2 linked regions of the Robertmurraya sp. FSL R5-0851 genome follow. The protein of the gene in region 1 binds, or shares a complex with, the protein of each later gene. Links are inferred from orthologs where the notes say so. Each region holds a gene or a part of one and is shown in the gene's direction. Other genes may lie near its edges.

The links.
Region 2: the proteins of uvrA (region 1) and mfd are in contact, whole or in part, in a crystal structure (PDB 4DFC), measured with the Escherichia coli proteins. The link is inferred for Robertmurraya sp. FSL R5-0851 from one-to-one orthologs.

Annotation. Positions count from the first base shown.
Region 1 is NZ_JBBOOE010000001.1:4,153,942-4,165,196, reverse strand. What follows is about bases 6,697-10,133. They hold uvrA (excinuclease ABC subunit UvrA), read left to right. Parts: upstream 6,697-7,053; coding sequence 7,054-9,933; downstream 9,934-10,133. Other genes in these bases: MKX65_RS21355 (hypothetical protein), read left to right, coding at 10,046-10,133; uvrB (excinuclease ABC subunit UvrB), read left to right, coding at 6,697-7,046. Outside these bases: MKX65_RS21390 (MarR family transcriptional regulator), read left to right, coding at 491-928; MKX65_RS21385 (DoxX family protein), read left to right, coding at 1,157-1,555; MKX65_RS21380 (putative bifunctional diguanylate cyclase/phosphodiesterase), read left to right, coding at 1,757-4,120; MKX65_RS21375 (alpha/beta-type small acid-soluble spore protein), read right to left, coding at 4,148-4,429; MKX65_RS21370 (CsbA family protein), read left to right, coding at 4,543-4,770; more of uvrB, read left to right, coding at 5,067-6,696; more of MKX65_RS21355, read left to right, coding at 10,134-10,372; MKX65_RS21350 (DUF4097 domain-containing protein), read left to right, coding at 10,393-11,255. UniProt on the Escherichia coli protein: The UvrABC repair system catalyzes the recognition and processing of DNA lesions. UvrA is an ATPase and a DNA-binding protein. A damage recognition complex composed of 2 UvrA and 2 UvrB subunits scans DNA for abnormalities.
Region 2 is NZ_JBBOOE010000001.1:59,606-70,727, forward strand. The notes cover bases 39-4,115. They hold mfd (transcription-repair coupling factor), read left to right. Parts: upstream 39-375; coding sequence 376-3,915; downstream 3,916-4,115. Other genes in these bases: MKX65_RS00320 (anti-sigma-F factor Fin), read left to right, coding at 67-297. Also shown: spoVT (stage V sporulation protein T), read left to right, coding at 4,149-4,685; MKX65_RS00335 (putative polysaccharide biosynthesis protein), read left to right, coding at 4,810-6,417; mazG (nucleoside triphosphate pyrophosphohydrolase), read left to right, coding at 6,423-7,886; MKX65_RS00345 (RNA-binding S4 domain-containing protein), read left to right, coding at 7,900-8,169; sporulation protein YabP, read left to right, coding at 8,271-8,576; spore cortex biosynthesis protein YabQ, read left to right, coding at 8,573-9,205; MKX65_RS00360 (FtsB family cell division protein), read left to right, coding at 9,221-9,610; MKX65_RS00365 (S1 domain-containing RNA-binding protein), read left to right, coding at 9,706-10,185; spoIIE (stage II sporulation protein E), read left to right, coding at 10,523-11,122. UniProt on the Escherichia coli protein: Couples transcription and DNA repair by recognizing RNA polymerase (RNAP) stalled at DNA lesions. Mediates ATP-dependent release of RNAP and its truncated transcript from the DNA, and recruitment of nucleotide excision repair machinery to the damaged site.

The DNA of each region.
Region 1 (11,255 bases):
CCAAACAGGTGCTTAGGTGCCCGTGAGCCCTAGAAAAACAAGGGAACGGTAACCAAACAAGTACTTAGGTGCCCGTAAGCCCTAGAAAAACAAGGGAACGGTAACCAAACAGTACTTAGGTGCCCGTGAGCCCTAGAAAAACAAGGGAACGGTAACCAAACAAGTACTTAGGTGCCCGTGAGCCCTAGAAAAGCAAGGGAATGGTAACCAAACAGGTGCTTAGGTGCCCGTGAGCCCTAGAAAAGCAAGGGAATGGTAACCAAACAGATACATAGGTGCCCGTGAGCACTCTGTAAACCTTGAGCGGGTATACAAATGCTAAGATGCTTTAGTCTCATATTTAACAAAACCCATTCATCAACATTTCATCAAGGTAAATTACCACTACAAAAAAACTGATACTTAACCATTGACAATATCTCGAATTCATAATATTATTATCTCATATTCAAGATATTTGAATCAGAGATAAAAGCAAGGAGGTGATCATATGGATAAGATTTGTTCTAACGAACCGTATCTGCTACTCATGCAAACAACAAAAGCGATTCAAGAATGTATAAAGGCAAATGTGGCAAAGCATGATTTAAGCGTGACTGAGTTTTCTGTTCTTGAAGTTTTATACCATCAGGGGACTCAGACGATTCATCAAGTTGGTAGCAGTATTCTTGTGGCTAGCGGGTCAATGACGTATGTAGTTGATAAGCTAGTACAAAAGGGTTTTTTAGAGCGAAATATTTGTCCAGGAGATCGACGAGCTATTCATATTTCTTTATCGGATAAAGGGAGAAAATTAATGGATGTCCTTATTCCGGAGCATCAAGTACTGATTGATTCCATGTTTGCTTCATTAGATCGTCATGAGGTAAACAGTTTAATAGATGTACTAAGAAAAACGAAGATGAAAGTAGAAGAACATTCAAATTAACAAAGGCTGTTTACGTAAAGATTGTCTTTGTTGGAAAAACCCTCCCAAATGCCGGATTTTTCCACGTGTAACGGTGTGTTTATTAATCTATTTGGAGAGTAGCTCTTTTCTAAGGATGAAAAAATTCTGATTGGCTGTTGAAACATATAGTTAATTTCCTAAAAAGTGTATTTATAGCAACAATGTTTTAGAAAAGAGCCTTAACAAACAACTAGGAGGAATTACAACATGTTAGATTTAGGATTATTATTGATTCGTGTCGTTATCGGTTTATTATTCATTGGTCATGGTGCACAAAAATTATTTGGTTGGTTCGGTGGTTACGGACTGAAAGGGACAGGAGGCTGGATGGAGTCACTTGGATTAAAGCCAGGTGTAACAATGGCTCTTCTTGCTGGGTTAGCTGAGTTGGTAGGAGGATTATTCTTTGCTGCTGGATTCTTAACTCCACTTGCAGGCCTACTTATTGCTGCAACTATGGTCATGGCAATTGTAAAAGTTCATGCTGCTAATGGATTATGGTCAACAGCAAACGGATATGAATACAACGTAACATTATTAGTGGTAGCCATTGGTGTTGCATTAACAGGTCCAGGAGCATATGCAATCGACGCATTTATTTTCTAAATTATCTCGATTTTGAGAATCATAAATACAAGATAAAGACCCTCCTCGCAATAGGTGGGTCTTTTATTCATTGACCGGATAAATAATCCTTTTAACCTGCGAAAATAGTAGGATATTAGTGTCGAATCATGGTAAAATGGAGTCCATAGTAGGACGGAATTGAGCAGTCTACTGAATTTTGCTCTGGGATGAGGGGTTACTTTGCTTGGGTCTGCCACATTTTATGTGTTCAATTTAAGCGATGTGTTGATTGCTATCTTCATTTCGATAATATGCTGTACATTAGGGGCAGAATTTTGTCGACGGATGAAGCTAGAAAATTATACGTTTACAAGAAGATTATTATACGCCTTAATGTTAGGGTTTACTTTATGGTTAGCGTTATTATTGGTTTGTTTCTCAATAGATTTACCCTACTCTACAGGGAATATCAATCTATACTTTCAATTAAGTTTTTACTTTTGCTTCATCGGATCTATAATCGCTCTAGGTGTAACAAGACAGCGATTAAATAGCTCCATTCAATACCTATTTGCAGGAATATTCACGACGCTTTGTATTTTAAGTACACTTAGCCTTGGTTTTTATCTTCTATACTCGGACCATCTAGATATAAAGCCTGTTCTTGCAACTATGACTGTGTCTCTAACATTAGCAACGATGTTTTCCTTGCTTCGCTTTCTTATTCAAATAACGAATTCAGATGTTTATCAATTTCTGTCTCGATGGAAGCTTGTTGGTAGTATTCTTGGTGGAGCTGCTTTTGCAGGAATACCTTTTATGGTTGTTGTATCCATGCTGAATCTTGAAGAAATTAGTGTGGGTAATACAAATCCATTGATCATGCTATTACCTTTTACATATAGTGTCATTACAAATCTCGCCTTAATGCTTGTACCTGACTTGTTTGGTGAACGATTATTAATGCGAAACATTCAGTCGTATTTATCCTTATTTAATCATAATCCTGATGCTGTATTTGCGGTGAGCTTGTCAGGGAACATCTTGCATGCGAATAAGGAGGCCTTTGAGCTAACAGGGTATGATCAAAAAGCCATTAAGGGGTTGCATTTCAAAGAGCTTTTAATTTATGACGAAGAGGAAATTAATGGCTATATACAAAGCTTTCGACAAGGGAAAATTCAATCGGTTGAAGTAAAACTTCGACATCGAGATGGCTTTTTTATTGATGTAAGAATTACGCCTGTTCGAATCATCGTGAAAGAGGAACTGATTGGCGTATACGGAGTTGTTCGAGATATCACGGAAAAAACGCAGGCGGAGGAAACGATTCACTACCTGGCCTATCACGATGATTTAACTAGTTTACCGAATAAACGGAAGCTTGAAAAAGTGGCAACAGAGGCGATTGGGGAAAATAAACCTTTTTATCTTTTTTATATTGATTTTGATCGATTTAAACGTATTAATGATACGTTTGGTCATTTTTTCGGTGATAAAATTCTTCAAGAAACGGGGAAAAAGCTTGAGGAGCTCATGCCTAAAAATTGTACGATTGCAAGGCTTGGTGGAGATGAGTTTGCGGTACTTCTTCCTTATCCAGCAAACTATGATGAGATTGCACAGAAAATAATAGAAGGCTTTCGTACCCCGATAGTCCTTGATGGCTTTGATTTCCTGCTTACAGCGAGCATCGGTGTAGCTCATTTTCCAAAAGACGGAGAGTCGATTCTGGATTTATTAAAGGCAGCCGACCTAGCGATGTATCGAGCGAAAAATCAAGGCTCCAATCGATATGTTGTGTATGAGGCGACGATGAAGGAGCAATCACTTAATAAAATCAAGATAGAAAGTGAACTTCGCAGAGATATAGCGAATCGCAAGCTAACGGTGTATTATCAACCGAAATTTGATACCGGTTCAAACCAATTGGTTGGGTCAGAAGCACTCATTCGTTGGGAACATGAAGAGAGCGGATTTATTCCACCAAGTAAGTTTATTCCTATCGCTGAAGAAAGCAATTTAATCATTGATCTTGAGAGATTTGTGATTACGGAAGTATTTGATACGATTGGTGAATGGAAGAGGAAAGGGATGCCGGTTCCAAGAACTTCTATTAATATATCCGTTATTCATTTTTACCAAGAAGACTTTGTTGATTTTATCATTAAAAATTTAGCCGCTTATGAGATCGATGGCAGTGATATCGAGATTGAAATTACCGAAAGTGTTATTATGCGCGGAGAGGAACGAGTTAATCGAAACCTGCTTGCGCTAAGAGAAGTCGGGGTTGAGATCAGTGTGGATGATTTTGGAACAGGGTATAGCTCCTTAAGTTATTTACAAAAGCTATCTGTTGATCGTTTGAAAATTGATCAATCCTTCATCGCTGATTATGAAAGCAATAAAGAAATCATTTCTGCTATCATTTCTATGTCACATAACCTAAATTTAAAGGTGATTGCTGAAGGTGTGGAAACGTCGAATCAAATCGGTTTTCTACAAAACATGAATTGCTTCGAGGTGCAAGGTTATTTCTACTCCCCTCCAGTCGAGCGTTCGAATTATGAAGATATTTTAACGAAATACGGTGCTGCTAGCTAAAAATGCCTCATTTAGAGGCATTTTTTATTAGTCAGCCGATTGATTTCTCATTCTTTCTTGTGCAAGTCGGACCATTTCTTTGACCATATTTCCACCGATTTGACCACCGATCTTGCCTGCTTTATGGGAGGTTAAATTTCCGTTATTACCTCTACTTAGAGGAATCTGCATATCCGCTGCCACTTCGTATTTAACCTGGTCCGGGTTATCCTTAGACACTTCGTATCCCTTTTGTTTCATGACATCTGCTTTTAACGAATCTAATGCCTCTCTAGCCTCTGGAATTAATGGGCGTCTTTTTCTAGCCATATTCGTCATACCCCTTTCATTTTTTCTTAGTATGTACTTTCCTTATGTGAAATACTTGTGCAACCGGGGTTGACCATATATTCTAGAAATATAACAAAGAGGGGTTGAACGAGATGAAATATGTATTGGGTCTTTTTATCCCTGGTGCTCTCGTTATTTTTTTTACAAGAGTTACATACAGCCATGTGATTGGTTTATTGCTTACAGTTGCACTAATAGCTGCATCGGTTTATAAGGGTTATACCGATTCCTTAGCGCTCATTATTGTAGATGCATTATCATTAACGGTTGGGTTTGCGTACTCGAAAACGGTTCGAGAGAGGGCAAAAAAACGATCGTAGGTAGAAGCTTGTCGATGAAATTTTCGACAAGTTTTTTTATGCGCTTTTTACTTATAGAGGGTGTTTGGGTCAATTCAATCAAACGTTTGATTGACCTTTTTTCGACTGAGACTGACAGACTTCATGGAAAAAAAAGAAAAAACATCGAATATTTGTTCGTATATTATTGGTTTGTTTTCCCTGGTTTGTGGTAGAATGATTAATATGAAAATATAGGATATTTGCTCAGCAAGGTCCGTCGCAGCTAGTTACTATAGATGAAATTCTAATTGATGCTTTTAATAGGAGGAGTACTTGTGAAGGACCAATTTGAATTAGTCTCAAAATACTCACCACAAGGAGATCAGCCTGCAGCCATTCAAAGGATTGCTGATGGAATACATAACGGTGAAAAACGTCAAACGTTGCTCGGAGCAACAGGAACTGGAAAAACATTCACGATCTCCAATGTGATTAAAGAAGTGAATAAGCCGACACTGGTGATCGCTCATAATAAAACGCTTGCTGGCCAACTCTATAGTGAGTTTAAGGAGTTTTTTCCGGATAATGCCGTCGAGTATTTTGTTAGCTATTACGATTATTATCAGCCAGAAGCATATGTTCCTTCAACGGATACGTTTATCGAAAAAGATGCTAGCATCAATGACGAAATTGATAAACTTCGTCACTCGGCTACATCCTCATTGTTTGAGAGAAAAGATGTCATCATCATTGCGAGTGTTTCTTGCATCTACGGTCTCGGTTCTCCTGAGGAATATCGAGAGCTTGTGCTGTCACTAAGAACGGGGATGGAAATTGAGCGAAATCAGCTCTTGCATCGCTTAGTAGATATTCAATATGAAAGAAATGATATTAACTTTCAGCGCGGAACATTCCGTGTTCGTGGCGATGTGGTCGAGATTTTCCCGGCTTCACGTGATGAGCATTGCTTGCGTGTGGAGCTATTTGGGGATGAAATTGATCGGATTCGAGAGGTGGATGCATTAACAGGGGAGATTCTTGGAGAAAGAGAACATGTGGCTATTTTCCCGGCATCCCACTTCGTTACACGTGAAGAAAAGCTCCTTGTTGCCATTGAAAATATCGAAAAAGAGCTTGAAGAACGTTTAGCGTACATGCGTGAAAACGGAAAGCTTCTGGAGGCACAGCGATTAGAGCAACGAACACGTTATGATTTAGAAATGATGCGGGAGATGGGGTTCTGTTCGGGAATTGAGAACTACTCCCGCCATCTAACTCTAAGACCTCCTGGGTCAACACCGTATACCTTAATCGATTATTTTCCAGAAGACTTCTTAATTGTCATCGACGAGTCGCATGTTACGCTTCCGCAAGTTCGTGGAATGTTTAACGGCGACCAAGCGCGTAAGCAGGTTCTAGTGGATCATGGGTTCCGTCTGCCATCAGCGATGGATAACCGACCGTTAACATTTACAGAATTTGAGGAGAAGATCAATCAAATTGTGTTTGTTTCCGCAACACCGGGACCATATGAGCTTGAACACACGCCAGAAATGGTTCAACAAATCATTCGTCCCACAGGATTGCTGGATCCAACGATCGATGTTCGTCCGATTGAAGGACAAATTGATGACCTCATCGGCGAAATTCATGAGCGGATTAAGAGGAATGAACGGGTTCTTGTCACAACGTTAACAAAAAAGATGTCCGAGGATTTAACAGATTACTTGAAAGAAATCGGTATCAAGGTACAATATCTACACTCTGAGGTAAAAACACTTGAAAGAATAGAGATCATTCGTGAGCTTCGACTAGGGAAATATGATGTTCTCATAGGGATTAACTTGTTAAGAGAAGGACTGGATATCCCAGAGGTTTCGTTAGTAGCTATTTTGGATGCTGACAAGGAAGGCTTCCTACGTTCAGAACGTTCGTTGATCCAAACCATTGGTCGCGCAGCGCGTAATTCCCGCGGTCATGTCGTTATGTATGCAGATCGAATGACAAACTCGATGGAGCTTGCAATTTCAGAAACGAAACGTCGTCGCGCCATTCAAGAAGAGTACAATGAAAAGCATGGAATCACACCGATGACGATCCAAAAAGATATAAGAGATGCGATTCGTGCCACACATGCGGCTGAGGACGAAGCAGAGTATAAGACAACAGAAAAGCTTACAAAGCTTACGAAAAAAGAGCGTGATAAGCTGATTGAGAATATGGAGAAGGAAATGAAAGAAGCTGCTAAGGCGCTAAACTTCGAGAGAGCGGCAGAGCTTCGCGATTTAATATTAGAGTTGAAAGCGGAAGGATGACGAACCAATGGCAATGGAAAAGCTCATAGTTAAAGGGGCTAGAGCTCATAATTTAAAAAATATCGACGTGACCATTCCGCGAGATAAGCTCGTCGTACTGACAGGACTTTCAGGGTCGGGGAAATCCTCTCTAGCATTCGATACGATTTATGCTGAGGGGCAAAGGCGCTATGTAGAATCATTATCTGCGTACGCAAGACAGTTTTTAGGACAGATGGATAAGCCGGATGTGGATACCATTGAAGGACTTTCCCCTGCTATTTCAATTGATCAGAAGACAACGAGTCGTAATCCTCGTTCGACGGTAGGAACGGTCACGGAGATTTATGATTATTTACGATTATTATATGCGAGAGTAGGCCGACCAACCTGCCCGAATCACGGGATTGAAATTAGCTCACAAACGATCGAGCAAATGGTCGACCGAATTATGGAATATCCTGAACGAACAAAGCTCCAAGTACTGGCCCCGATTGTTGCAGGTCGCAAAGGGACACATGTAAAGGTTTTTGAGGATATTAAAAAGCAGGGCTTTGTTCGCGTTCGTGTGGACGGAGAAATGCTCGATCTTTCAGACGAAATTGAGCTGGAGAAAAACAAGAAGCATACGATAGAAGTGGTAGTTGACCGAATCGTCGTCAAGGAGGGAGTCACTGCCCGTCTCGCTGATTCGCTTGAAACCGCTCTTGGTCTTGGGGAAGGAAAAGTAATTATTGATGTGATCGGCGAAGAGGAGCTATTATTTAGCGAACACCATGCCTGTCCACTATGTGGCTTCTCAATCACGGAGCTTGAACCTCGGATGTTCTCGTTTAACAGTCCGTTCGGAGCCTGTCCTGACTGTGATGGATTAGGATCAAAGCTCGAAGTGGATGTGGACCTTGTTGTTCCGAATAAGGAGTTATCATTAAAACAGCATGCCATCGCACCATGGGAGCCGACAAGCTCTCAGTACTACCCGCAGCTTTTAGAAGCCGTTTGTAACCACTTTGGAATTGATATGGATATTCCTGTGAAGGATATTCCAAAGCATTTATTTGAAAATGTACTATTTGGATCAAAAGAAGATGATATATACTTCCGTTACGAAAATGACTTTGGTCAAATCCGTGAAGGCTATATCCAATTCGAAGGTGTCATTCGAAATGTGGAGCGTCGTTACAAGGAGACAAGCTCTGATTTTATTCGTGAGCAAATGGAAAAGTACATGGCTCAACATCACTGTCCTACTTGTAAAGGTAACCGCTTAAAGAAGGAAACATTAGCGGTGTTAATTAACAACCATCATATCGGTAAAGTGACGTCCTTCTCGATTCAAGAAGCTCATCATTTCTTTGACCATCTCGACTTAACGGAAAAAGAAACAAAAATAGCTAACCTAATTCTGCGTGAAATCAAAGAACGTCTTGGTTTCTTAATCAATGTGGGCCTCGATTATTTAACATTGAACCGTGCGGCAGGAACTTTATCCGGTGGAGAAGCACAACGGATTCGTTTAGCCACACAAATTGGATCGAGATTAACCGGTGTGCTTTACATCCTCGATGAGCCATCAATTGGCCTTCACCAGCGAGACAATGATCGTTTAATTGATACGCTGAAAAATATGCGTGATATTGGGAACACACTGATCGTTGTTGAGCATGATGAAGATACGATGCTTGCTGCGGACTACTTAATTGATGTTGGCCCAGGGGCAGGAGTTCACGGAGGACAAATTGTTTCTGCTGGGACACCTCAGGAGGTTATGGACGATCCAAACTCTATTACCGGTCAGTATTTAGCTGGTAAGAAATTTATTCCATTACCAATTGAGCGAAGAAAAAGTGATGGTCGCTACGTAGAGATTAAGGGCGCAAAGGAAAACAATTTGAACAATGTGAACGTCAAGTTTCCGCTTGGCATGTTCGTCGCGGTAACCGGTGTTTCTGGTTCAGGAAAAAGTACATTGATCAATGAAATTCTTCATAAATCATTAGCTCAAAGGTTAAACCGTGCAAAAACCAAGCCTGGTCAGCATAAAGAAATCAAAGGAATTGAGCATCTGGATAAGGTCATTGATATCGATCAATCACCAATCGGCCGAACTCCAAGATCGAACCCAGCGACTTATACTGGGGTGTTTGACGATGTTCGTGATGTGTTTGCAGCGACTAATGAGGCAAAAGTTCGAGGTTACAAAAAAGGTCGCTTTAGCTTTAACGTCAAAGGTGGCCGATGTGAGGCATGCCGTGGAGATGGAATTATCAAAATTGAAATGCACTTTTTGCCAGATGTATACGTCCCTTGTGAAGTATGTCACGGCAAACGCTACAACCGTGAAACGCTAGAAGTAAAATATAAAGGCAAGAATATTTCCGATGTGCTAGATATGACGGTAGAAGATGCACTCGTTTATTTCGAGAATATCCCGAAAATAAAAAGAAAGCTTCAGACCATCCACGATGTGGGTCTTGGTTATGTTACGCTTGGTCAACCTGCGACCACTTTATCTGGTGGAGAAGCCCAAAGGGTAAAACTTGCGTCTGAGCTTCATCGCCGTTCCACTGGTCGATCGTTCTATATTCTCGATGAGCCGACCACAGGGTTACATGTAGATGATATTTCACGATTGCTTGTCGTACTTCAGCGCCTCGTGGAAAACGGAGATACCGTGTTAGTCATTGAACACAATCTCGATGTCATTAAAGCAGCCGACTATATTATTGACCTCGGGCCGGAGGGTGGCGATAAGGGTGGTACCATTATTGCGATGGGAACCCCGGAACAGGTATCAGAAGTGCCCATATCGTATACAGGGAAATACTTAAAGCCGATTCTCGACCGTGACCGTGAGCGAATGAAGAAGCAAATTCAGCAAAAAGAAGAACAAGTCACTAATGCGTAAAGAGGGGAGCAGTTCCGTATAAGGAATTGCTCCTATTTGTATCACTCTCCTCAAAATTCATGAAACTTTTATTTATTAAGAACGTACATATGAGCAGAGGAGATGAAGGAAAATGAATACAGAGAAAGTGTTGGCTGGACTGAGTGACTTGAGTATCTTTTTTGCTGGTTTTATTTTTCCATTGGTTGTATTTTTAGTTTCTTCTAGTTCTTATGTTAAGCAGCATGCGAAGAAAGCCTTTTTGTCGCATTTGATTCCAATAGTTCCCGTTCCGTTTTTAGTCGGTTCAGCGGTATATCTAGATATGACCAACCAGATAACAGACACAGCACCGATTGCTATCATGATAGGTGCGCTTTTAACAGGATTAATCGCTATCATCGTTACGATTTGGAATCTGGTCAAAGCCATAAAAGTCTTTGCGATTGAAGATTATTGAGCATTGGGGAGGGTATAAACATGAAAGAAGAGAGAAAACGAATCTTGCAGATGGTTGAGGAAGGAAAGCTTAAAGTAGATGAAGCGTTACTGCTATTAGAAGAATTGGAGAAATCCAATACCTCGATGGAAGAAAAGCAACAAAAGTTATACCATGAGCTTTCAACGGTTGTGAATATTGAGGAAGGGAAAAAGTCGTCAGGTTTTTCTTATCAAAAGGCTCAATCTGCCAAAGATAAGATACTAGAGTTTGTTGATGTGGCGTTTAAAAAGATCAAGGATTTTGATCTTGATTGGAATTTTGGTCAATCGGTAGATGTTTCTCATATCTATCAACAAACACATGCAAGAGTTAAGGATATAGATATTGACGTGGCCAATGGTTCGGTGACCCTTATCCCTTGGGATCAATCAGATGTTCGAGTCGAATGTGAAGCAAAGGTGTACCGTGTGGAATCACCAGAAGAAGCGAAAAGCCTCTTTATTAAAGATGTGTTATTTTCGGTCGAAGGGGATAAACTACGTTTCGGAGCACAACAAAAGTGGATGAAGGTGCAGGCAAAGGTATACGTACCTTCTACGGAATTTGAGCATATTCGTATTCGCATGTTTAACGGGCCGATCACAAGCGAAAACCTAGTGGTGGCTTCATTTAAAGCAAAAACAGCAAACGGAAAAGTGGATGTGTCGAACATTAAGGCTTCAAAGACAGAACTAGAAACAGCAAATGGACAAATTACGGTTACGCAAAGTCAAATAGAAGACTTTGAAGCAGAAACGATTAATGGAGCTATCAGAGTGGATGGTTCGTATAAAAAGCTCGACCTCCAATCCTTTAACGGAAATATTGAATGTGAGCTGGCTGGTGACCAAAGTGATGTGGT
Region 2 (11,122 bases), 4.1 Mb from region 1 along the record:
ATGAATAAGATTTGTCCTAAAAGGTCAATACTAATCCTAATGAATTGTTTACTAGGAGGGACAGGCATGGCCATTCATTACCATTGCCGACACTGCGGACATACAATGGGTACAATTGAGCAAAACACTTTAGAGACTGAAAGACTAGGGCTTCACAAACTGAATGGTGAAGAGCGACTCGATATGGTAAGTTATGATACAGAGGGAAATATGCATATTAAATCGATTTGTGAAGATTGTCAGGAGTCGCTAGAAAGAAATCCGGACTTTCATGGACAAGACTATCTTATTCAGTAAAACGCTTTGGAGAAACATCCAAAGCATTTTTCTGTTTTTATATTACATACATATGTAGGTATTGGGAGGAGGGCATACATGTTAGCAATTAAGCAACTTTTCAGTGAACTAGATGATACAAAATCCGTCCTTTCTGGAATAGAAGAGGGTATTACTGAACAGCTCATAGCAGGGCTATCTGGTTCTGCAAGAACCGTATTTTTGGCTTCTGTGTATGAGCGTATGAAAAAACCAATGCTCATCGTTACTCATAATCTGTTACAAGCTCAAAAGCTATACGATGATTTAATTCAGTTGGTTGAGGTAGATGAGGTCTTCCTTTACCCAGCTAATGAACTTATAGCAGCTGAGATGAGTATTGCTAGTCCAGAATTAAAAGCCCAGAGAATTGAGGCTTTGAATTATTTAAGCAGCAATGCAGGTGGAATTATTATTGCTCCTATTGCTGGAGTTAGAAAATATCTTCCGCCGCTCGAGCTTTGGAAATCCAAACAATATACGATATCGCTTGGGCAGGATATTGAGCTAGGTGAGCTCAGTCTTCAGCTTGTGAAAATGGGGTATGCAAGGTCTGAAATGGTAGCAGCACCTGGTGAGTTTAGTGTGCGTGGGGGAATTTTAGATATTTATCCCCTTACTGAAGCGGACCCGATTCGGGTAGAGTTTTTTGATACAGAAGTAGATTCTATCCGCACGTTTTCGTTGGAAGACCAACGATCAAAGGATAAATTGTCTACGGTTTTTATAGGACCAGCAACGGAATCTCCACTAGATGATTCCCATTTTCCAATAATCGCTCAAAGGCTTGAAGAGCATCTAGCCAGAAGTTTGAAAAAATTGAAGGATGATAAAGTAAAAACTTTACTGTCTCAAAACATTGGCTATGAAATCGAACAACTAAAGAATGGTCAAAGACCAGAGCAGTTATTTAAGTACTTATCATTCGCCTATGAGAAGTCAAACAGTCTATTAGACTATTTGCCGAAAAACGGTCTTATTTTTGTTGATGAAATTAGTAGAGTTCAGGAAATGAGCGATTCTTTGGATAAAGAGGAGGCAGAATGGTATACAAGCCTTCTAGGGGAAGGAAAGATTGTCCATGATATTCCTGTGTCTCACCATCTGAATGGAATGCTACAAAAGTCTAAAAAATCAATTGTATATATGTCACTTTTTCTAAGACACGTTCCTAATACAAATCCTCAAAATATTATTAATGTCACTTGTAAGCAAATGCAGAATTTCCATGGGCAGATGAATGTGTTAAAAGGGGAAATTGAGCGTTGGAAAAAAGGGAAGTACTCTGTCATTTTTTTAGGAGAAGATCGTGAGAAAAGTAAGAAGCTAGAAAGAGTGTTAGAAGACTATGAAATTGAAGCGGTTGTTGCGAATCAAAAGCAGGATATTTTAAAAGGGAAAGTCCAAATTATGCAAGGTGGACTTCAAACCGGCTTCGAGTTACCCATACAGAAAATTGTTGTAATAACAGAAGAAGAGCTTTTTAATAAGCGTTCGAAAAAAACAACTAGAAGACAAAAGTTATCGAATGCAGAGAGAATTAAGAGCTACTCAGAATTAAAAGTGGGCGACTATGTTGTTCACGTGAATCATGGGATAGGGAAGTATCTTGGTATAGAAACCCTTGTGATAAACGGAGTGCATAAGGATTATTTACACATTCGCTATCAAGGAACCGATAAGTTATATGTTCCTGTGGAGCAAATTGATTTGGTTCAAAAATATGTGGGTTCTGAAGGAAAGGAACCGAAAATATATAAGTTGGGTGGAAATGACTGGAAACGGGTAAAAACGAAGGTTCAGTCATCTGTTCAAGATATTGCTGACGATCTTATTAAGCTTTATGCAGAAAGAGAAGCTTCGGTCGGTTATGCCTTCAGTCCTGATGGAGATATGCAGAGAGAGTTTGAATCAGTATTTCCATATCAAGAGACAGAGGATCAATTGCGTTCTATCCAGGAAATTAAAAAAGATATGGAAAGAGAGCGCCCGATGGATCGACTCCTTTGTGGGGATGTGGGTTACGGAAAAACAGAGGTTGCCATTCGTGCTGCATTTAAAGCAATAGCAGATGGGAAGCAGGTTGCTTTGCTCGTGCCAACTACAATCTTAGCTCAACAGCATTTTGAGACCATGAGGGAGCGGTTTCAGGATTATCCAATCAATATTGGTTTATTAAGTCGTTTTAGGAGCAGAAAGCAACAGAACGAAACCATTAATGGTCTAAAGGCAGGTACGGTAGATGTGGTGGTAGGAACTCATCGAATTCTTTCAAAAGATATTACGTATCGCGATTTAGGACTATTGATTATTGATGAAGAACAGCGTTTTGGGGTTACACATAAGGAAAAGATTAAGCAGTTAAAAACAAATGTGGATGTGCTCACATTAACGGCTACTCCAATACCGAGAACTCTTCATATGTCGATGCTCGGAGTAAGAGATCTATCAGTCATTGAGACTCCCCCAGAGAACCGTTTCCCGGTTCAAACCTATGTTATGGAGTATAACGGCGGACTAGTAAAAGAAGCGATTGAAAGGGAATTAGCTCGTGGAGGGCAAGTCTATTTCCTTTACAATCGTGTGGAAGATATTGAAAGAAAAGCAGAAGAAATCAGAGCGCTTGTTCCGGATGCACGTGTAACGTACGCACATGGGAAAATGACGGAGAATGAGCTTGAATCGGTTATGCTAGGGTTTTTAGAGGGAGAGTCGGATGTGCTTGTAAGTACGACGATTATTGAAACAGGAGTAGATATTCCTAATGTAAATACCTTGATTGTATTTGATGCTGACCGTATGGGACTGTCTCAGTTGTATCAGCTAAGAGGACGTGTTGGACGATCTAACCGGGTGGCATATGCGTACTTTACCTATAGAAAAGATAAGGTATTAACGGAAGTTGCAGAAAAGAGACTTCAGGCCATTAAAGAATTTACGGAGCTTGGGTCCGGATTTAAAATAGCCATGCGAGACTTATCCATTCGTGGAGCTGGAAATCTATTAGGTGCCGAGCAGCATGGATTTATTGATTCTGTCGGATTTGACCTCTATTCTCAAATGCTTAAGGAAGCCATAGAGGAAAGAAAAGTAGGTATCGATAAAGAGGTTGTTATAAAGCCTGTGGAGATTGATGTGGAAGTAGATGCCTATATACCAGACACATATATTCGTGATGGTAATCAGAAAATAGAAATGTATAAACGATTCCGTGGACTATTAACTCTTGAAGATGTACAAGAGCTTCAAGAGGAGATGATCGATCGATTCGGTGAATTCCCGGATGAAGTGGCATACCTGTTCCAATTATCTGAATTAAAGGTCTATGCGAGAATGGCTGGTGTAGAGACCATTAAGCAAAGTAAAAATGAAATCAATATCCTTGTCTCAGAAGAGGATAGTTCTCAAATAGATGGTCAAAAAATATTTGAGGTAAGTAGTCAATTTGGCCGTATGGTTGGACTTGGAATGGAAGGTAGTAAATTAAAGATGGTCCTTCATATTAAGGGAGTTGGGCTAGATCAGTGGCTAGACGCTGCTTTCAAGATGATGAAAGGTCTTCATAATGCAAGGAAGGATCTAGGAAGTATAGTCTCTTAAGAGATAGATACTAGCATAGTAATGTTTAATTGAAATGGTAAGGGGTAAATAAAAAAGTAAATTGGTTTATTTATCCTTTATTGTTAATTTTAACATTTTAGAGAAAAAACTATGTAAGTGTATAGAACTTTCCATATGAAAGATACTAAGTTCAAACAATGGCAATCATTTCACAACGTAGAGAGATGGATGCCAAACGTTTAAATCATCAGATGAAAGTGAGGCAACGTTGGATGAAAGCAACTGGTATTGTTCGTCGAATCGATGATTTGGGTCGTGTCGTCATTCCTAAGGAAATCCGCAGAACTCTTCGAATTCGTGAGGGAGACCCGTTAGAAATTTTCGTTGACCGCGATGGAGAGGTGATTCTAAAGAAGTATTCTCCAATCAGCGAGTTAAGTGACTTTGCGAAAGAATATGCAGAGGCTCTATACGATAGCCTAGGAAATCCAATCTTAATTTGCGACAGAGATGCTTACATAGCTGTTGCGGGTAGCTCAAAGAAGGACTATTTAAATAAGAATATTAGTGATCTTGTTGAAAAAACAATGGAAGACAGAACGTCGGTCATTATTACACAACAGGGTGAAGTCGCATTAATCGATGGAATTGAAGAAACGATTTCTTCATACACCGTCGGTCCAATTATCGCAAACGGTGATCCTATCGGCGCTGTTATCATCTTCTCGAAAGAATCCACGATCGGTGAAGTAGAGCGTAAAGCTGTAGAAACAGCGGCTGGATTCTTGGCAAGACAAATGGAATCATAAAAGTAAGGATTTAAGGGAAAGAAAGAGGTAGCGATATCAGCTACCTCTTTTTCCGTCTTATCATGTATGCATGTCTCCGATATGCTATAATAACTCCGAATTACATAAATTGGGGGTGAGGGTGGTGAAACCCCTTAAAGAGTCACATACCATACTAAAGGGAACTTTACTTCTTACCGTTTCTGCACTTATTATCAAAGTGCTAAGTGCATTTTATCGCATTCCCTTTCAAAACCTAGTTGGGGATGTTGGATTTTATATTTATCAACAAGCCTATCCCTTCTACGGAATGGCTTTGGTGTTATGTACATACGGTTTTCCTGTTATTATCTCTAAACTTTATATCGAAAAAATGAGCGTAAAAGATGTTCGAGGAGCAAAGAAGCTAATTGTAATCTCCTCATTTCTTTTATCATTGATTGGAGTCATCCTATTTGTAGCTTTATTTTACGGTGCTCCTTATATAGCCTCTTTTATGCAGGATCCACAAATTGCACTTCTTTTAAAGGCAATTTCTTTTATCTTTCTTTTACTCCCGGTTTTATCTATTTTGAGAGGGGTTTTCCAGGGAAGTGGTGATATGAAGCCAACGGCAATATCACAAGTCAGTGAACAGTTTATTCGAGTCAGCACCATTTTAGTGGTTGCCTTCGCCCTAAGGAACGATGATCTCTATAAAGTGGGAGCAGGAGCCATGTTCGGATCTATTGTCGGAGGGCTAGTAGCCGTGTGCGTATTGCTTTTCTTTTATAAAAAAAGACAAAAGTATCTCCCGGTGTTTTTCGAAAAAACCTCCATTCCATCGTGGTCTGAAGCCAAGGGAATAATAAAAATACTTTGCATCCAAGGATTTGCTATTAGTGTAAGTAGTATGCTTCTCTTATTTATTCAACTTGCTGATTCCCTAAACCTGTATTCGTTATTATTAAAAATAATGACAAACGGACATACAGCAAAGGAGATTAAGGGGATATATGATCGAGGAGTTCCTCTCATTCAACTCGGGACAGTAGTAGCTACATCGATGTCTTTATCTCTTGTACCACTCATCTCTAGTGAAAAAGTGAAAAACAATATGAGAGTCCTACATGATCGAATTCGTTTGTCCTTGCTTATTAGTATAATGGTTGGATTGGGAGCAAGTATTGGACTTCTATCCATTATCGAACCGACCAATATTTTTCTGTTTCAAAATAGTGAAGGGTCATCCATTCTTGCTATGCAAAGCACCATCATCCTTTTAAGTTCACTTATTATCACTTTATGTGCCGTACTTCAAGGACTGGGACAAATCGTATTTCCTGCGATAACAATTGGTCTTGGATGTTTGTTAAAATACTTTCTTAATATGTATTTCGTGCCACTTTTTGGAGCGTATGGTGCGGTCTTTGCTTCTGTCTTATCGCTTGTTATCATGAGTTTCCTTTTGTTTATTGTTCTACTAACAAGGGTAAAGGGAGAGATTATGAAAGGAAAAGAGTTGGTAAAGGTTGCAGTAGCCGCTTTCATCATGTTTTTAATATTAAAAGGGTACCACTGGCTTATGGATTATTTCCTAAATGAACCAAGTCGAGTCGAGGCTGGTTTTGAGGCAATGGTTGGGGTCCTTATAGGTGGACTGAGCTACCTAATCATTATAGTAAGATTACATACTTTTAAAGAGAGTGAATTAAGTTTATTGCCTCTTGGAAGCAAACTAATACAATTACTTCCGAAAAAAAATAGGAGTTGATGAATTTGAATAAAATCCAGATCGTTGGTCTTGGTGCAGGTGATATGGATCAGCTGCCCCTTGGCATATATAAACGATTAAAACAAAATAAGAGCGTATTTCTTCGAACGAAAGAGCATCCAGTAGTGGATGAGTTAGTTAGAGAAGAAGATTTTCAGTTTACTTCTTATGATCATATATACGAAGCAAAAGATACATTTGATGAGGTATATGAATCTATATGTGATGATCTTATAGCAAAAGCCAATGAGGGGTCACTTATATATGCTGTTCCCGGACATCCCCTGGTTGCTGAACGTACGGTTCAAATTCTGTTAGAAAGAGCGAGTGAGCTACAAGTAGAGATTGAGGTTATAGGAGGTCAAAGCTTTTTAGATCCCTTGTTTCAAGCAGTAAAAATCGATCCGATTGAGGGATTCCAATTATTAGATGGAACAAATCTGAAACGTGATGATATTCATATGAGTCAGCATCTGATTATTGGGCAGGTATATGACACTTTTATTGCCTCAGAAGTGAAATTAACACTAATGGAAAAATACCCTTTTGACCATGATGTGGTCATCGTAACAGCAGCTGGTACATCTAAAGAAATAACCAAAAAGGTACCACTGTATGAGCTTGACCGGGAAGTGACATTAAATAATTTAACCTCCGTATATGTACCACCTGTTCAAAAAGATGAGTTATCTTATAAAGAGTTTTCTAAGTTAAGAAACATTATTGCTGAACTTCGTGGACCAAATGGCTGTCCTTGGGACAAAAAGCAAACACACCAATCCTTAAAAAAGTACCTGATCGAAGAGTCGTATGAGTTAATTGAGGCAATAGATGAAGAGGATATTGACCACATGATTGAAGAGCTTGGAGACGTACTGCTTCAAGTCATGTTACATGCGCAAATTGGAGAGGACGAAGGATATTTCTCGATTGATGAAGTGATTGAAGGAATATCCGCTAAGATGGTTAGAAGGCATCCTCATGTGTTTGGTGATGTTACCGCCGAAACCGCTGATGATGTGTTGAAAAATTGGCAAGCGATTAAAGTGGAAGAAAAAGGGGAACAAAAAGTTTCTATTCTTGATGGTGTAGGTACACATTTACCTAACTTAATACGTGCATATGAATTGCAAAAAAAAGCGGCAAAAGTTGGATTTGATTGGGAAAATGTATTGCAAGCATGGGAAAAGGTAAAAGAGGAACTAATAGAGTTTGAGGAAGAACTTGCTAAGGAGACGCATACAGATGACTTACAGAAGGAATTGGGAGATATCTTATTCGCTCTGGTCAATATTGCTCGGTTCTTACAAATCCAGCCTGAAGAGGCATTATTCCAAACCAATCAAAAATTCTTGCGGCGCTTTGCCTTTATTGAGGCTAAGGTACATGCTAGTGGGAAAACGTTCGATGAATTTACGTTAGAAGAGCTGGATCAATTTTGGAATGAAGCAAAAAAAGAAGAACAATGAGGAGGAGTTTCCTATGAGATTAGATAAATTTTTAAAAGTCTCACGTCTTATTAAAAGAAGAACACTTGCGAAAGAGGTTAGTGATCAAGGGAGAATTACAATTAATGGTCAACAAGCAAAAGCGAGCTCAACCGTAAAAGTGGGAGATGAGCTGGCTGTCCGATTTGGTCAAAAGATCGTAACGGTAAAAATTGAAAAGCTTCAAGAAACTTCTCGAAAAGAGGAAGCAGCAGATATGTATAGCCTTGTTAAGGAAGAGAAGGTTGAAGAAGCCGTTGAGTAGCTAGAAGAGGATTCGTATATTTGCGTTTCAGTTCTAATTGAATCATCTCCTTCATACATATGTACAAAAGGTTGTACAAAGTGATTGTGAGGGATGAGAGAATGAGCCAATATTATGACACAAATACTTCAAAGGGAACTACGTTACCAGATCATGATGTCATCATGAGGGGGCGTAGACTTTTAGACATCACAGGTGTGAAACAAGTTGAAAGTTTTGATAATGAAGAGTTTCTGCTTGAAACCGTAATGGGCTTTCTTGCCATTAAGGGTCAGAATCTGCAGATGAAAAACCTAGATGTTGATAAAGGAATTGTATCCATTAAGGGAAAAGTTTTTGATCTTGTGTACTTAGATGATCAGCATGGGGAGAAGGCTAAAGGTTTCTTTAGCAAGTTATTCCGATGACACTTACCACACAATTTTTAACAATGATTTCCATGGCCGCCATGGGAAGCTATCTAGGTGCTGCGATTGATACGTATAATCGTTTTTTGTTTCGATCAAAAAGAAAGTCTTGGCTTGTATTTTTAAACGACATATTCTTTTGGGTTCTACAGGGTTTGATTTTTTTCTACGTTTTATTTGTCATTAATCAAGGAGAATTAAGGTTTTATATTTTCTTGGCCATTCTCTGTGGGTTTGCAGCTTACCAAAGTCTCTTAAAGCGTGGGTACGCAAGAGTTTTAGAGATTATCATAACCATGATAATCTCTATTTATCGGTACGCTGTAAAAATATTTCTTATGCTCATTTATAGACCCATTGTCTCTCTCTTGCTAGGCTGTGTAAGTCTGATAACGATAATAGGAAAGGGGCTTTTTGTACTTGTAAAGTGGACAATCCAGTTCATTTGGATGATAATTAAGCTTCTTTTTACCCCTGTCAAATGGCTCTTGATATTATTTTGGAATTTATTGCCGAAACATATTAAAAAAACCGTCGAGAAGTTATATAATAAGTTAGCAGGATATTATCAGGTAATAAAGAATACCATTATTAACGTTCTTTCTAGATGGAGAAAGAACAAAGAGTAAGGAGGGAACGCCGAGGTGAGTGTTGTCAGAAAACGCAATATAACAAAAATACCGTCACAATATGTGCAGCATCAAGAAATGGCAGTGATCCAAAATGCAAGAAAAAGAACGCTGCTTATAAGAAGGCTATCTGTTTTTATCGTAATCGTAGGGTTAGCAGCATACTTTATCGTATCTACACTCCTAAGGCAATCCGCGACTCTAGAGGCAATGAAGGAAGAAAAGCAAAAGGCAGACGAGGAACTAGTCGCCTTAAAAAAAGATGAAACGATCCTTAAAGAGGAAATCATTAAGCTTAATGATGAAGAATATATCGCTAAATTAGCAAGAAAAGACTTCTTTCTTTCCGATAGTAACGAGATAATTTTCAACCTCCCAACGGAAAAAAAAGACAAGGAAAAATGAACCAGTGACTCGGCTTATTGACACGCTTTTTTTCCTTTCTGTATAATATATATAAAGTATGATTTTTTATATTCTTAAGGAGGAACATTCTTTTTATGTCAATCGAAGTAGGCAGCAAGTTACAAGGAAAGGTAACAGGCATTACAAATTTTGGAGCTTTTGTAGAGCTACCGGAAGGATCAACAGGTCTTGTTCACATTAGTGAAGTTGCAGATAATTATGTTAAAGACATTAACGACCATCTAAAAGTTGGTGACCAAGTTGAAGTCAAAGTCATCAATGTTGAGAAAGATGGAAAGATCGGTTTATCAATTAAAAAAGCTGTAGATCGACCTGAGAGACCTGAACGCAGCTCTCGTCCAGAAAGATCGGAAAGACCACCGTATCGCGGTGGCGGAAATGATTCAAGAGGGGCAGGACGTCCTCGTCAAGGGAAAACAAATGATAGAATGCCTCCTAAAGAGAACTTTGAGTCTAAAATGGCTCGTTTCTTAAAAGATAGTGAAGATCGACTGTCTTCTCTTAAGCGCAATACAGAATCTAAGCGCGGTGGAAGAGGAGCTAGAAGAGGGTAACTTGCTGCTGATACATTAATAAATATGAAGGCAAGCCGAAAAACGGCTTGCCTTTTTGTATGTAGACATTATTTATTTATAATAAATGACTATTTTTATTCCTTTAATTTCTACAAAAACCCCTTTCTTTTTGGAAGGGGTTTTAGCTTCCGAAGTTATGAATGTAGTTCCGAAAGAGATGAAATTTATAGAATCTTGTCACGTTATTGAAGATGCTTTGAATATATCCAAGAATTACGTCGAAGAAAAGTTGGAATATGCTGAGTAATTATGACAAAATTTTGAATTTATGTTTTTTATAATGCTTGCAACGAAACAAAAATGGGGTGTAAAAATTATGGAAAAGGTAGAAAGGAATATTATTGATCCTGTCGGTGAAGTCAATTTTAATAAACATAAGATCGAGTTTGGAAATATGTTGGACAAGATACAAGCAAAATTAGCGACGTTTTTCGTCAAGAAAGGAATTCTTCTACTACTCATCGGTTTTTTGCTTGGACGAGCCCTAATCTTGTCTAAACTAACGCCTTTTGCCCTTCCTTTTTTTGCGGCTGTCTATTTCGTGAATAAGGACAAAGCTCCTCTTGCTTTAATCGGACTAGTAGCTGGTGCAGCAACCCTTTCAATTGTGAATTCCGCATTTGCTTTTTGCACAGCTTTTCTCTTTTTATTTGCCTTTCGACTAACAAAAAAATGGCTAAAAACAGAAGTTCGTGCAATCCCCTTTTATGTATTCTTCACTCTGGGTATTGGTGAGATAGGGAAATGCTATCTAACAACAGGCAATGTTTCACTTTACGATGGAATGATGGCAGGGGTTGAGGCTAGCCTTGGCTTCATACTTACTCTAATTTTCCTTCAAAGTATCCCCCTTCTTTCTCTAAGTAAAAGAAGACAAACGTTAAAAACCGAAGAAATCGTTTGCCTGATTATTATG